One region of the Alkalihalobacillus phoenicis genome, then DNA from elsewhere that is predicted to be linked to it. Evidence: riboswitches for the same ligand, from Rfam matches in the RefSeq annotation. Region 1 holds a riboswitch; the other holds the start of a gene.
What was found. A riboswitch is a leader RNA that binds a small molecule or an ion and turns the genes downstream of it on or off. The one in region 1 is predicted to bind S-adenosylmethionine.
Positions count from the first base shown of each region.

Region 2: another riboswitch for S-adenosylmethionine. It lies ahead of AA0017_RS11640 (homoserine dehydrogenase); the one in region 1 lies ahead of AA0017_RS20420 (methionine ABC transporter ATP-binding protein).

Region 1 is NZ_CP154853.1:4,350,371-4,358,123, reverse strand. It holds gene AA0017_RS20430 (MetQ/NlpA family ABC transporter substrate-binding protein) at 1-263, opposite strand, end outside; gene AA0017_RS20425 (methionine ABC transporter permease) at 299-967, opposite strand; gene AA0017_RS20420 (methionine ABC transporter ATP-binding protein) at 954-1,970, opposite strand; SAM riboswitch class I at 2,053-2,158, opposite strand; gene AA0017_RS20415 (iron-containing alcohol dehydrogenase family protein) at 2,358-3,452, shown strand; gene eutH (ethanolamine utilization protein EutH) at 3,494-4,576, opposite strand; gene AA0017_RS20405 (substrate-binding domain-containing protein) at 4,638-5,579, opposite strand; gene modA (molybdate ABC transporter substrate-binding protein) at 5,732-6,514, shown strand; gene modB (molybdate ABC transporter permease subunit) at 6,516-7,175, shown strand.
Region 2 is NZ_CP154853.1:2,417,113-2,424,865, forward strand. It holds gene AA0017_RS11615 (branched-chain amino acid ABC transporter permease) at 1-588, opposite strand, end outside; gene AA0017_RS11620 (ABC transporter substrate-binding protein) at 673-1,908, opposite strand; gene AA0017_RS11625 (MBL fold metallo-hydrolase) at 2,192-3,151, shown strand; RNA gene ssrS (6S RNA) at 3,384-3,564, opposite strand; gene AA0017_RS11635 (hypothetical protein) at 3,730-4,032, shown strand; gene AA0017_RS11640 (homoserine dehydrogenase) at 4,003-5,232, opposite strand; SAM riboswitch class I at 5,311-5,426, opposite strand; gene aspS (aspartate--tRNA ligase) at 5,494-7,275, opposite strand; gene hisS (histidine--tRNA ligase) at 7,278-7,753, opposite strand, start outside.

The DNA.
Region 1 (7,753 bases):
TCGCCATTAGCAAGAGCATTATTGGGTTGGACATAATCCGTAAACTCACGATTTTCAACTTCATATCCTTTTTCCTCTAATAATGGTTTAATCGCTTCATTTACCATGTCACTATATGGACCTGTTGTTGCCCCAAACATGATTTTTGTTTTTTCACTGTCTCCACTTTCTGTATCTCCTGTAGTTGCTTCAGAGCTTCCACAAGCCACTAAAAAAGCCATACTCCCTATAATCAATGCTGATTTTAAATAATTTTTTAACATCATTTTCTTCCCCTTCTCCACTCTATTTTTTATATTTAACGCTTGTCTACTGATTTTGCGATAAAATCCCCAAAGTATTGAATTGCTTGAACTAAAACAATTAAAATAATAACGGTCGCAAACATGATTGTATCTTCATAACGGAAATAGCCATATCGAATCGCAAAGTCACCAATTCCCCCACCGCCAACGGTTCCCGCCATGGCTGAGTATCCAATCAAACTAATCGCCGTAATCGTTAATCCACTAATCAAACCTGGTTTGGCTTCTGGCAAAATAATTTCTTTAATAATCAACCATGGTGAAGCACCTACCGCAACAGCCGCTTCAATGACTCCTTTATCAATCTCACGTACAGACGCCTCCACAATCCGAGCGTAAAAAGGAATCGCGGCAACAGATAGGGAAACAGACGCAGCAAGTGGTCCAATCGTCGTTCCAACAATCATTCCAGTCACAGGCATTAAGAATACGATTAAAATTAAAAACGGTACCGAACGAACGAGGTTAATGATAATTCCCGAAGCCACCTTCACAAAACGATTTTCTAAAAAGAGACCTTTATCGGTTACGTATAATAAAATTCCAAAAGGCAATCCAACAATTAAACCGACTGAAAGTGAAATACCAACCATAATCATCGTTTCAAGAAAGGCTTGATTAATCTCTGGTAATAATTCAATGATTCGATTAACGTCTAGCATCTTGAATCACCTCCACAAAAACGTGCTCTTCTAAATAAGCAATCGCTTTTTTGACTTCCTCTTCTTCCCCTACTAGTTCGAAAATAAAAATTCCGAGCGGTGCTTCACCGATGTATTCGACCTTTCCGTGTAAAATATTGCCTCGAACAGAGAACGCTTGAAGCATGTCCGATACGACAGCATCACTGGCAATCCCTCCACGGAACTGCAAGCGTAAAATCGTACCTTCACATTCAGAAAGAAGCTTTTGTGGCAATTCGAAATCAAGGACCGTTTGAATAAATTTTTTCGTTAACTCATTTTGAGGTTCAGCAAAAACGTCATATGTTTGACCTTCTTCCACAATTTCTCCGTCCTGCATGACGGCACAGCGATGGCAAATTTCTTTAACGACTTCCATCTCATGTGTAATTAACACGATAGTAATGCCAAACTCACGGTTAATTCGTTTTAATAAAGCTAAAATTGACTTTGTTGTTGTCGGGTCGAGGGCAGATGTCGCTTCATCACATAATAAGACTTTTGGATTGTTGGCAAGTGCCCTGGCAATACTGACACGTTGGCGCTGTCCCCCACTTAACTGAGCCGGATATTCATTCGCTTTATCAGCTAATCCCACAAGGTCTAATAGTTCCGTGACACGTTCCTTTCTTTTATGCACACTTTTCACTCCAGCAGCCTTTAACGCAAAAGCGACATTATCAAAAACAGTCTTCGAAGCCACTAGATAAAACCCTTGAAAGATCATCCCAATCGATTGTCTCGCTTCTCTTAATTCCTTGCTTGAAAGACTTAACAAATCCACATTATCAATATATATATGTCCAGATGTAGGACGTTCTAATATATTTAAGCAGCGAATCAATGTACTTTTCCCAGCACCACTATAACCAACGATTCCAAAAATTTCTCCTTTTTTTATATCAAGCGAAACTTCCTTCAATCCGATAACTTCTTTTGTTTTTGTTTTAAAAACTTTATTTAAATTCTCAACTTTAATCATCTTCAACCTCTCCCATACATAACAAAACCTTACCAATACAAAAAACCACTTCCATTCAGAAAGAGGCTGATTTAACACTAAATCTTTATCTTCCAGAATGCACCCATTCTGCAGGAGGTAGCACCACTCCACTTGGAAGGTTGCTGTGACTTCACTAGGCCTGTTCCTTCAGTCACTCTTGATAAAATCTATTTGATTTAAATAATAGAATAATCGGAATAAAATCATTTGTCAATCAAATTTTATTATTTCGGTAAAGCGTTAATGAGTGAATCCAAAAACTTTCTTAAAAAAGAGCTTGTTTGGAAATTGACGATTCCATCGATAGGTGTCATAATTATCCGAATATAAAAATAAGATGCCCATTTATAGCAAAAGGAGTTCAAAATGGAGACAATCCAAGTACAGGGTGCCCCTAACTTTTATCAATGTCATCAAGGTGTATTACATAGCTTACCAGAAAAAATAAAGAAACATGGTGCAACAAAAGCTCTTATCTTGCATGGGGAAAAATCATGGAACGCCGCTAAATCCTTTCTCCCTTTGTGGCCTATTTCTGTTACTCACCTTTCCCATCGTAAAAAATGTACACACGAGGAAACAAAACGTATTTCTGCAGTGATCTCTGAAGAAAAAATCGATTTAATCATTGCGGTCGGTGGTGGGACTTGTTGTGACTTAGCCAAAGCGGCCGGACATACTACGAATACAGACGTCATTTTAATACCCACACTCGCATCCAACTGTGCAGCTTGGACACCCTTAAGTGTTTTTTATGATCAGTCTGGAAATTTTGTTGAATATAAAGTTTTTCCAAAATCAACCTATATGGTTTTAGTTGAGCCAGCCATTATTTTGAATTCACCAAAGGACTATTTAAGAGCTGGCATTGGCGATACACTAGCCAAATGGTATGAGGCAGACGTTTTAATTCGACCTCTTTCCGAAAAAACGATTCCCATTCAAATTGCTCATCATGCTGCAAAACTTTGTAAAGAACAACTCATACTGGACGGTGCAGCCGCTCTTTTGGCACAAGAAAATAACCAGTTATCAGATGCTTTTATTCGTGTCGCTGAGACGATTATTTTAGCAGGAGGAATGGTTGGGAGCTACGCCGATCAGTACGGTCGTATTGCTGCGGCTCATTCGATTCATAACGGCTTAACCAAAGTAACCGAAACCGCATCAGTCCTACATGGTGATAAAGTAGCCTATGGCATTCTCGTCCAACTTGTATTAGAAAAACGGTTCGTTGAAATCATTAAATTATTGCCTTTTTATAAAAGTTTATCCTTGCCCATCTCTTTAAAAGAACTAAACATCCAAGAAGAACGACTTGAAGAAGCAACTCAAATCACCGCAACGGCTTCCACTCAAGCTGATGAATCGATTCATTTAATCGGTGAAATCAATCCAAGTGACGTAGCTAAGGCGATGAAAGAACTTGAACAATGTGTCAGTCAATATTCCTCCATATAGTCAAAATAGACAACGAACAAAAAAGCCTTGAATCCTAACATTCAAAGGCTCTTTTCTGATTTGGTAAAAAGAAGAGAAACGACTATCGCACTTACCCCTGCGGTTAACTTTCCAATAATCATTGCAGAAACCATTTCTTGATTCATACCGGCTACAAACCCTAGATGTCCACCAAAAACAAAAGCACCACTTACAGCAAAGGCAATATTGACCACTTTGCCACGCTCATTCATATCTTTAAGCAATGCAAACATCGGAATAATGTGGGCAAGAGAGGCAATCACCCCTGCTGTCGACTGTTCGTTTAATTTCACCAGCGAACCCGCTTTATTTAACGGTCTTGATAAAACCTTTGTCATGACCGCAACAAAAGGAAAGGCACCCGCTAAAACGATGGCGATTAATCCCACTGTTTGAACACCGTCAGCTAATGGTGCTAACCCTGGAATCAAAATAAAGCCGGTTAATGTTTCAATCGCAATCGCAACAAGACCAAAAATGGCGAAACATGTAATGAACGTTCCAAATATTTGGAATAGCTTAATCATTTGTTTCATAAAAAAGATGAGCCCACTCATAATAATGACCGAAAACAAAATAGGAATAATTAAATTCCGTAAGATAAGTTCCATGTCAAAACCGGCCACAAGTCCACCGACCAAACAGCCGATTGGAATCGTACAAAGGCCAATTAAAATACCTTTTGCAAAATAAGGGTGATCGTTTTTTTCGATTAAACCTAGAGCAACTGGAATCGTAAAAGCAACAGTTGGACCAAACATCGTACCGAGCATTACCCAAGCAAACAGCGCGGCCTCTTCTGATTGGGCCATCTCTTCCGCCAACGCATATCCACCCATATCTAGAGCCAAGATCGTATTCGCAAAAGTGGCTGGATCGGCTCCAACTATTAAATAGAGCGGGCTTATGATCGGAATCAAAATACCCGCTATAACAGGAGCTAATGAAACAATACCTACGATAACGAGGGCAAGTGGCCCCATTGCCATAATACCTTCCTTGAATTTTCCCCCTAAGCCAAGTCGATTGCCAATACAGTAATCAACAGCCCCTAAAACAAGAAAAATGGCTAAAATACTGATGATGACTTCATTAATGCTCATTTTATGTTTCCTCTCTCGTTCCTACTATATATAAATGAAAAAGGCTACGCATCGTTAGCCCTTAATCATTTGTTTCATATAAAATCATTCCGGTCTGTGCGGTATCATAATTTCCTAATGATGTAATTTCATCTTTAAAGCTCTGTTTTTTCATTATCGCCTTTACACGACTAATCAGTTCTTTATTTTCAGGTGTTTTTAATAAAACTAAATCGTATCTCTCTATAATGAGTGGAATAAAATCTAAATCAACCATTTTTGCGACTTTTTCGATACCAACCCCAACATCTGCCCTCCCTGCCGCAATTGCTGAAGCTACTCCTAAGTGACTCGATTCGACTTGTTGATAACCATTGACTAGACTTGGCGAGATATCATTTAACCTTAGCTGTTCTTCCAATAAAATTCTCGCACCTGAGCCAATTTCGCGATTGATAAAACGTAACTTCTGATTCTTTAAATCAAGCCAACCTTTGACCGAAAAAGGATTTCCCTTTTGTACCATTAACCCAGCTTTTCGCGATAAAAGGTTCAAAATGATATACGAATGACCGATTAAGACCTTGCGCACATATGGAAGATTATACTCGCCGCTATCCCCATCAAACATATGGAGACTGACGATGTCACAATCCCTTTTATACATATTCATTAACCCATTTAAACTACCTTCATTTGAACGTAAGGCCGTAAGATCTCCGTTTGTCTCCAACTGCTTACCGAGTATATCCAATACGACATCTTGACCACTAATTAAAATCTTCCTCTTAGCTGATTTCCCTTGATGGGCATACTCTTGCGTAGTTATAGGCATACTTTCGATGTTTCTTGGTGCTTTCTTTCCATTTATAAAAAGTTGCAAATCCTTTGATTGAATTCGCATTTGTCTACCAACTTTAAAAGAGGGTAATTTGCCTTTTTTAATTAAATCATAAACCGTTAGTTTCGAAACTTTTAATAAACCGGCCACTTCCTCAACTGTATATGAGATTTCTTGCTCCATCATTATCCCTCCTCATTCTATTGTAATCTTAAATAGGGGACGAGAAAACATTTGATTAAAATATATCTAGCTTTTCATAATTATATCTAGTTATAATAAGTTATAAATAAATATAATTAGTGATAAATCTAATTCATTTTTAGGAGGACATTATGAAAAAGTTTTTATCTATACCCTTGTTTTTATTACTTTCTTTTGTTTTATTTGCATGCTCAAATACAACTGAAGAAGTAGAAAAACCGACTGTCGAGCTAACGATATCAGCTGCGGCAAGCTTAAATGATGCTTTAAATGAGGTTCAAGAAATCTTTGAAGAAGAATATTCGCACATTGATCTCTTATTTAACTTCGGAAGCTCTGGTACGTTACAACAACAAATTCAACAAGGGGCACCTGCCGACCTTTTCTTTTCAGCAGCAGAGGATAAATTCGATGAATTAGTCGATGAAGGCTTAATTGATGAAGAAAATGGAATTGATTTAGTAGGAAATGAGATTGTTCTAGTCACTCCAAGTGAATTCCCTAATGATATTCAGACTTTTACCGACTTAGAAACAGCCGATACGATTTCAATTGGAACACCAGAATCGGTTCCGGCTGGACAATACGCTAAGGAAATGCTTGAAAATATCGACGTTTGGAATAGTATAGAAGAGAAGGTTGTCTATGCAAAGGACGTGAGACAAGTGTTAACATATGTTGAAACAGGTAATGTCGAAGCTGGGATTGTTTATCATACAGATGCTCTTATTTCAGATAAAGTCAATATCTTGGAAAAGGCAGAGGAAGGCACACATGCACCAATTATTTATCCTGTAGGCGTATTAAATAACAGCGCAAACCTAGAGGAAGCGTTGATTTTTTATGAATATTTACAATCAGAGAAAGCACTCGAAATCCTCGAAAGCTACGGATTTTCAAACTTAGTCCAATAAAATGACTGATTTTTGGACTCCAGTCAAGCTTTCACTAGGTGTTGCTTCTTTATCATTACTTATTGTGTTAATTTTAGGAATTACAGCGGCTAAGTTTATGGCTAATCGCACGTTTAAAGGAAAATCGGTCATCGATACCCTACTCTTATTGCCACTCGTATTACCTCCATCAGTCGTCGGATTTTTACTAATTGTCATCTTTGGTAGACATTCCTTTATCGGACAGATCGTTCAATTTATTACGGGACAACCGATCATTTTTACCGTGACAGCGGCTGTTATAGCAGCTACAGTTGTGGCGTTTCCACTTATGTACCAAGCCACACTCGCTGGCTTTGAAACGATCAATAAGGATATTGAAAATGCAGCCCGTGTTGATGGAGCTGGTGAACTAAAAGTCTTTAGTCTTATCACAATGCCTCTCGCTTCTAAAGCAATCATTTCTGGAGGCATTTTAAGCTTTGCAAGAGCCCTCGGGGAGTTTGGAGCAACACTCATGTTTGCCGGAAACCTCCCTGGACGGACACAAACGATTCCAACCGCCATTTATATGGCGATGGACAGCGGTAATATGACCTTAGCGTGGCAGTGGGTCATCGTCATCCTCTTGATTTCGTTTGGCATGTTGATGGTCGTTAATTTTTTGAAGAGGAAATATTAAATAATAGAAATACGTCGTTTAGGATATACGAGACTAGATGGCGTTTTTTTATTGTTTTTAAACGGCACTGTGGGCGAATAATAAGGAAAAGAAATCTAATTCTTGTCGTACGATGATTGGAAATGTTCTTATTACAGTATCCGAACGACATTGCAGAGAACAACTAATTGGGTAGATTAAACATGTAAAAATTATTACTCAACTTTCGCATCGAGAAAATCCGTTCAACTAGTTGACAGAGCGAAAGGGAAACTCTTAAACAAATGCCCTTGACACGTTTGAAAAGCGAGAACGTACTATCACACAAAACGGATAAACTGTGCAGTAAAAAAAAATATGCCCTCCGGCGGTCGCTACCAAAACCATACTCCGCGTCCTGCAGGAACCTGGCGAGCCTCCTCGGTACACCTGTGGGGTCTCGCTCCACGGTTTATTCCTGCGGGAGTCTCCGTATGGGTTTGTCCGCTAAGTGTCGTGGAGATGCTTGATGATATGGCCATTCTCAATCAGCTATTTCTAACGCAGAAGAACCTTCCTCTTAACTTTGTTGGTTATGGAACTAAATAGGGAGTTGCACC
Region 2 (7,753 bases), 1.9 Mb from region 1:
AATCACAAAGACAACCGTAAATACTAGCTTAATATTGACACCTAATGCCCCAACCATATCCTTATCACTTAAGCCAGCACGGATAATCGCTCCCCACCTTGTTCGGCTCTGGATATACCATAAAATAGCAGCGATTAATATTCCGACAAGAATAACGACTAAACGATAAACTGGAAAAACCTGATTAAACAACGAGATTGAACCAGAAAAAACTTCCGGTACAACAATCGTTAAGACATTCGATCCCCATATAATAGAGGCGATATCATGGAAAACATACGCTAAACCAAACGTAAGCAATACTTGAGACAGGTGACCGAGTTGATACGTTGGGCGCAGTAAAACTCGTTCCACGACCAATGCAATTAAAGCAACAATTAGAGGGGCGATAATGAGTGCCAACCAAAAACTTTGCGAAAAGGTTGCGGTTAAGGAATAAGCGATATAAGCACCAAACATATACAAGGATCCATGTGCTAAATTCAAAACCCCTAATATTCCAAAAACCAAGGAAAGTCCACAAGTAATAATAAATAACAACAGTCCGTATGATAATCCATTCACTAACTGTGCTCCGATAATATCCACATCAATACCCCTCTCTATCTATTGATCAAGCATTTACTAGCTGGGGGCAAGACTCGCCCCCACCGATACTACCATTTTGAACACTTATTCCCCCGGATCTTGGACAGACTCCACGGTTTCCAATATTTTATTTTCTGTTCTGTCGCCCTCGACTACTGTTTCCGTAATATAAAGGTTTTGAATAATGTGATGAGTGTCCTGATCAAACTTGATTGGTCCTCGTGGGCTAACAAATTCAACTTCTGAAATTGCCTCAACGATTTTGTCTGGATCTTTTACATCACCATCAAGAGCCGTTATAGCTTCAACAATGATCCTTGCTGCATCATAGCCTTCTAATGATTCAATGGTTGGTCGACGGTCATAAGCTTCTTCATAAGCTGTCACAAACTCTTGGTTTTCTGCTGTTTCTAAATTGTAGTCCCAAAAAGTAGAGACAAAAGCCCCTTCAGCTGCCATTCCAATCGACTCTCGTAAATCTTCAGCAACAAGCCAACCTGAACCAATTAAAGGAAAACGTTCCTTTAAACCGTATTGTTCATATTGTTGAACAAATCGCACCGCATCACTTCCTGCAAAAAATCCATAAACTCCATCTGCTTCCGCTGAACCAATCGTTGTTAAATAAGAGGCATAATCATTATTCCCTAGTGGCGGATACACTTCACCAACGATTTCACCCCCGGCCGCTTCATAAGCCTCTTTAAATGCAGCCGATACTTCGCGCCCAAATGCATAATCCGCAGCAGCCATATAAATCTTTTCACCAATATTCTCGTAAGCCCATGCCCCCATTGAATGACCTATTTGCCATGAGGAAAACGAAGAGCGCCAAATATAATCACTTCTTTGAGCTCTTGTTAAATCATTCCCCCCCGCATGAGAAGCCAAATATGGTAACTGATTTGAATCTACTTCATCACGGACCGCATAAGCGACTGCTGTACTAACCGCACCTGTCAATATATCAATCTGATCTTGATCCATTAATTTTCGTAGCCTTCTTAAAGCTACTTGAGGATCTGCTTCCGTGTCCTCCTCAATCATTTCAATCTTCACACCCGCAGCTTCCCAATCTACTTCATCAAAATACAGTTTCATTCCATCAGATAAATCCTTTCCAAGCGAAGCGTAGACACCCGAGAAAGGTAAAATACTTCCAATCTTAACAACTTCTTGCTCATCCGTTTCTTCATTTGAACCATTATTACTTGGCTGTTCATTCGAAGAACCAGTACTTTGAATTGCACTATTACCACAGGCCATTAGAAAGAATACCAAAAGAAACATTGTGACAAATAAAATCGGTGACTTTTTCATTATTAAAATCCTCCCTTTTCATGAATACGCTTTCAAAAATCAAGTCTTGATTAAAGTTCTGTATCTGAATTTTATAATATATCTAAACATTCTGAATTTCAATAGCTTTTTTAAACTTTCGTTGCAAAAATAAAACATTTATTTCTTAAATTGATTTTTATTAAGTTGTCCTTTACTATAAAAGATAAGTATTTTCTGTATTTTTCCTATTTTGAATCATTACGAATAATAAATTTTCGTGTTTATTACATAATGAATTACCCGCTAAAAAAAAGGAGGTACAATGAAAAAATATCAAATTTTTCCAATTGAAATAAAACATCCATCCAATTTAAAATCGATTAATTTCTACCTTGTGAAAACAGAACGTTCACTCTTACTTATTGATGCAGGCTTTAATGCTCCCAGTTTTGTTGAACATTTTGAAAAGAATTTACATCAGTATGGCTTTTCATTGAACGATCTAACAGCTATTCTTTTAACCCATCACCATATCGATCATGTTGGGTTGGTTAATTATATTGCTAAAACGAATGCCATTCCTATTTATGTTCATCCTGAAGCTTTTCCAAGATTAAAAAGAGAGCCTCGTTTTTTGCAACGCCGTATTCAATTCTTTAAAGAACTTTATCAAGAAATGGGTTGTGGTTTAGCTGGAGAAAACCAAGTGAGCTATTTAAAAGAGTCCCTTGTCAAAAACCAAGCAAATGCCATTCAAGCAGATTTAACTCGGATGCCAGATCAATATGAAGGGTTTGAAGTTATTGATTTTCCTGGACACTCTCCGGATCAAGTCGCTTTTTATAAAAGGGATGAGGAAGTATTATTTGGAGGAGATTTATTAATTGAGCATATATCGAGTAATGCGATTGTTGAGCCTAATTTAGACGGAGAGAAGATACTGACGCTTGTCGAGCATAAACATTCTTTAGAAAAATGTTTGCAGTTGCCTTTAAAAAAGGTTTACTCTGGTCATGGCTCAATAATTACGAACCCGCATGACCTTATTAGGCAACGTATCACTGGAATCGACCAAAAAGCAAATAGATTATTAGAATATATAAAAGTAGGAGTGAACACCGGAAATGCCCTTGCCTTAGAGATGTATGAGCACCGCTACTCCTCCCAGTTTTCACTCGTAATGTCTGAAATCATTGGGCACTTAGATTATTTAGAGAATAACGATCAAGTCGTTAAAAAGAAACAAAATGGTGTTTGGAACTATTTTATTCAAAATGGATAAGGCACAAAAATTAATAGCTCGTCCAAAAGAGACATAAAAATGCCAGCGAATAATTCCAGCTCCATTTTTCACCAATTAAAAAAGCACATGAAGCTATGTAACTTCTTGTGCTTGTTCATATTTCGAGACTTTCAAGACTTGCCCAACAATCCGCAAACAAAAAAACTATCCCATTTTGGTACTATTCCTCCCAAAAAAGATAGCTTATATCTCTATCATCATTATGTAGGACAGAAATCCCGTGTATGCCGTATTCAACTAAAGCTTTGAACCTGCTCCAGCAGGTGGGTGCCCTGTGCTTTTCTTCTTAAGTCCTAATCGTTTAGGCTTGTAATCCAAAAAGCAACATATATGCTCCCGATCAAAAAACGTTGGCTCAAAACGTTTAAAGATAACGAACATCACAGGATTTCTGTTTCTTAATGCTTATTATACAGCGCAAGCTCCATTCATTCAATGATTTTTTTAATATTCAAACTATTATCCTATTTGGAACACTTGCTTTTGCTATGGTACAGTATTATTAGCAAAACAAGGAAGATTCAACCTATTTTAATTCTAAGGAAGTGAATGAAGAGATGGAACCACTAGCCAAGCAACGATGTATTCAAATTAAACAAGAGATTGGTTTAATCGAAAAAAAAATCGTTGAAACCTCCTTTGATCTCCTGATAAATAAGGACTCCATTATCGCAAAAAATGAACGATTTCCGATTAAATCGATTTTAGATATTTCCTACCGATTAAAAGAAGAGAAGGCGATCGGTTATTTATATTTACACACAACACAAGGTGTACGGACCTTCCATATTCGTTCAGAACCTCATTTATTTATTGATGTATTTAAAAAATTAAGAAGTGAGACGGCTGAGTTCGAGTGAGCGATTCATATGAATATTATCAAGTGAGCCTTCTATTTTGATCACCTGAACCGACTCATGTTTGAATTCAGGTTGCCCTGTCACGATAACTGTCTCTCCATCTGGACTTTTTTCTCTGTAAATAATTTTAGCTTCTGGATGGAGTAACTCCTCGATTTGAAGGTCAGTCGGATTAGAATTAAAAACAAGTGATGTACTATCTTCTCTAACCTCTAATACAGGAGAGCCATTCCAGCCGCTTCTATGTCCTCGAAAATCGGTATGAAAAAGAAAATCCTCAATCATGCTATTTGCCGTGGCTTCCTTTCCAGCACCTGGTCCAGTAAAGGTTAATTCCCCAATTGTTGGCCCTTGTACTTTAACTGCGTTAGTCACCCCAGAAATTTTTGAAAACGCCTCTTCTTCTGTAAAAAAAACAGGAGCTACTTCGGCCTTTATTTCACCCGAAAACAACGTTGCTTCCCCGACTATTTTTAATGTTAAACCAAGCCGTTCCGCTAATTCTATTTGCCAATCTTTCATCTCATCCATTCCTCTTCTTGTCACATTCTCACGGTTGATCCAAAACCCGAAACAACATTTTGCTAAAATTCGAATTTTATATGAAGCATCATACCCTTCTATATCATCGGTCGGGTCACTTTCAGCGTAACCAAGCTCTTGAGCCGCCTTTAGTGCCTCTGCAAAGGACAAGCCTTTTTCTTTCATTTCTGTCAAAATATAATTCGTTGTCCCGTTCAAGATTCCACTCACTTTTGTGACAAGTGTCGTTGTTAGTAATCCTTTTATCACATTAATAATTGGAATTCCTCCTGCAACAGCGGCTTCATAACCGTAATAAGTCTGATTTCGTGTCGCAATATCTTCTAAAAGTTCCCCGTATTCAGCTACAAGTTGTTTATTCGCGGTAATCACAGGTGTCCCTTTTTCTAAAAAATATTCCGTATAGGAGAAGGCCGGTTCAAGTCCACCAATCGCTTCAAAAATAATGTCATAATCACATTTTTGGCAAAATTCAGTCCAATCATTTGTTATCACTGTGGCATGTTCATTCTCTACGTACTGATTTCTATTTTTAATCAAAATTCCTTCGATTGTAATCTCCTGACCAAATTTTGCTTGTAGTTGTTCTCTTGTCGCCTCAATTCGGTCTGCAACTCCTTTTCCTACTGTGCCAAAACCAATTAACCCTATTTTCATCTTCCTGGCCCCTCTCTCACAAATACTCGCTTAATAAGTAAAAAAACCTTTCCAATAAGGAAAGGTTTTTTTGGCCTTTTCTTATCTTTCAGAATGACTAGCATCCTGCTGAATGTAGCACCTTTATTTGCTTGGCACGCAAATAGGTTGCCGGGCTTCTTCGGGTCAGTCCCCTCCGCCACTCTAGATAAGTTTAATTGTCGTTTTAAAGTTATTACGATTATAAAGGAAAAGAATTTAGTTTGTCAATCCAATTTTTCCCTAAAGTACCTTTTCCGTTTTTTTCGCAATCACAGATAAATTTAGATCAAGTAACTGCTCAAGACTTACATGACTTGGAGCATTTGTTAATAAGTCACTTGCACTAGCTGTTTTCGGGAAGGCAATCGTATCACGTAAATTATGACGCCCTGCAAGCAGCATAACAAATCGGTCTAACCCAAGAGCAATTCCACCATGTGGAGGTGTTCCATATTCAAACGCTTCTAATAAGAATCCGAACTCTTCTTTTGCCCCTTCTGGTGTAAACCCAAGAGCATTAAACATTTTTTCTTGGACATCACGTTGATAAATACGTTGTGAACCTCCACCTAACTCATAACCATTCAATACTAAATCATAAGCATCGGCACGGACATTTGCTGGGTCTGTCGCAAGCAATTCCATGTCTTCTTTTTTCGGGCTTGTGAACGGATGGTGAAGTGCAACAAAACGTTTCGCATCTTCATCAAATTCAACAAGTGGGAAGTCGACTACCCATAGGAAGTTGTATTTTGATTCATCAATTAAGTTAAACTGCTTACCAAATTTTAAACGAAGTGCACCTAAACTATCGAACACAACTTGTTTTTTATCTGCCCCAAAAAATAATAAATCGCCGACTTTCGCATTCATCGTTTCCATTAATGCTGAAGTCTGTTCATCCGTAAAGAATTTAGCAATTGGTCCTTTTAATCCTTCTTCTTCTACTTTTAACCAAGCAAGACCTTTTGCTCCATATTGTTTAACAAAGTCCGTTAAAGCATCAATTTCTTTACGCGAAAACTTATCCGCTCCACCTTCAAGATTAAGTCCTTTAACCGTTCCACCAGTTGTTAAAGCAGATTTAAACACTTTAAATTCCGTGTCCTTTAATGCTTCTGTTAAATCAATTAACTCCATCCCAAAGCGCGTGTCTGGTTTATCTAATCCATAACGATTCATTGCATCGTCATACGTTAAACGAGGGAATGGTAACGTCACGTCCAAACCTTTCACTTCTTTCATGACTTTCGCCATCATTGTTTCTGTTATCGCTAGCAATTCTTCTTTATCCATAAATGAAGTTTCAATATCAATTTGTGTAAATTCTGGCTGACGGTCTGCACGTAAATCCTCGTCACGGAAACAGCGAACAATTTGATAATAACGCTCAAAACCGGACACCATTAATAGCTGTTTAAAAATTTGCGGTGATTGTGGCAATGCGTAAAACTCACCAGGATGAACACGACTAGGAACTAAATAGTCACGAGCTCCTTCAGGTGTGCTTTTAGTCAGCATCGGTGTTTCGATTTCCATAAATGTTTGTTCATCTAAAAAGTTACGAATCAATTTTGTCGTTTGGTGACGTAGTTTAAATGTTTCTTGCATGTCTGGACGACGTAGGTCAAGGTAACGATATTTTAAACGGATGTCCTCAGAAGCGTCTGTGTTTGCTTCAATTTGAAATGGTAGTGATTTTGATGCATTTAAAATTTGAACACTTTGTGCATGCACTTCAATTTTGCCTGTTGCAATCTTTTCATTAATCGTATTTTCATTTCTCGCAACAACAGTTCCTTCCACTTCAAGTACATATTCATTACGAGCACGTTCAGCAATCGCAAGTGCCTCACTGTTAATTTCTTGACTGAATACAACTTGAACGAGTCCAGAACAATCGCGAATATCAAGGAAAACTACCTGCCCTAAGTCACGACGTTTTTGAACCCAGCCTCTAAGTAAAACCTTCTCTCCTACTTTTGTTTCATCAATAGTGCCACTATGTGTGCGTACAGTCATCTCTATTTTCCTCCCTGAATATGTTTCTCTATATATAAAGTTAGTTTGTCTAATTCTACTTGTTCTTGAGCGCCGGTTTCCATATTTTTCACATTAATGATGTTATTAGCTAATTCATCATCCCCAAGTACAGCGGTGAAAGCTGCTTGCAAACGGTCAGCCGCTTTAAATTGTGCCTTCATCTTTTTATCTAAATAATCCTTATCCACTTTAATACCAGCAGCTCGTAATTGTTCTAACAGTTCAACTGATTTTAGCTTTGCCTTATCACCTAATGTGACAAGATAACAATCAAGCTTTTGGGCTACTTCTGGTACTTTGTTTTGGCCTTTTAATGCCATAATTAAACGCTCGATACTAAAGGCAAAGCCAATTCCTGGTGTAGACGGGCCACCTAAGCTTTCTACAAGCCCATTATAGCGTCCACCTCCACAAAGGGTCGTAATCGCTCCAAATCCTTCACCTTCAGCCATTAATT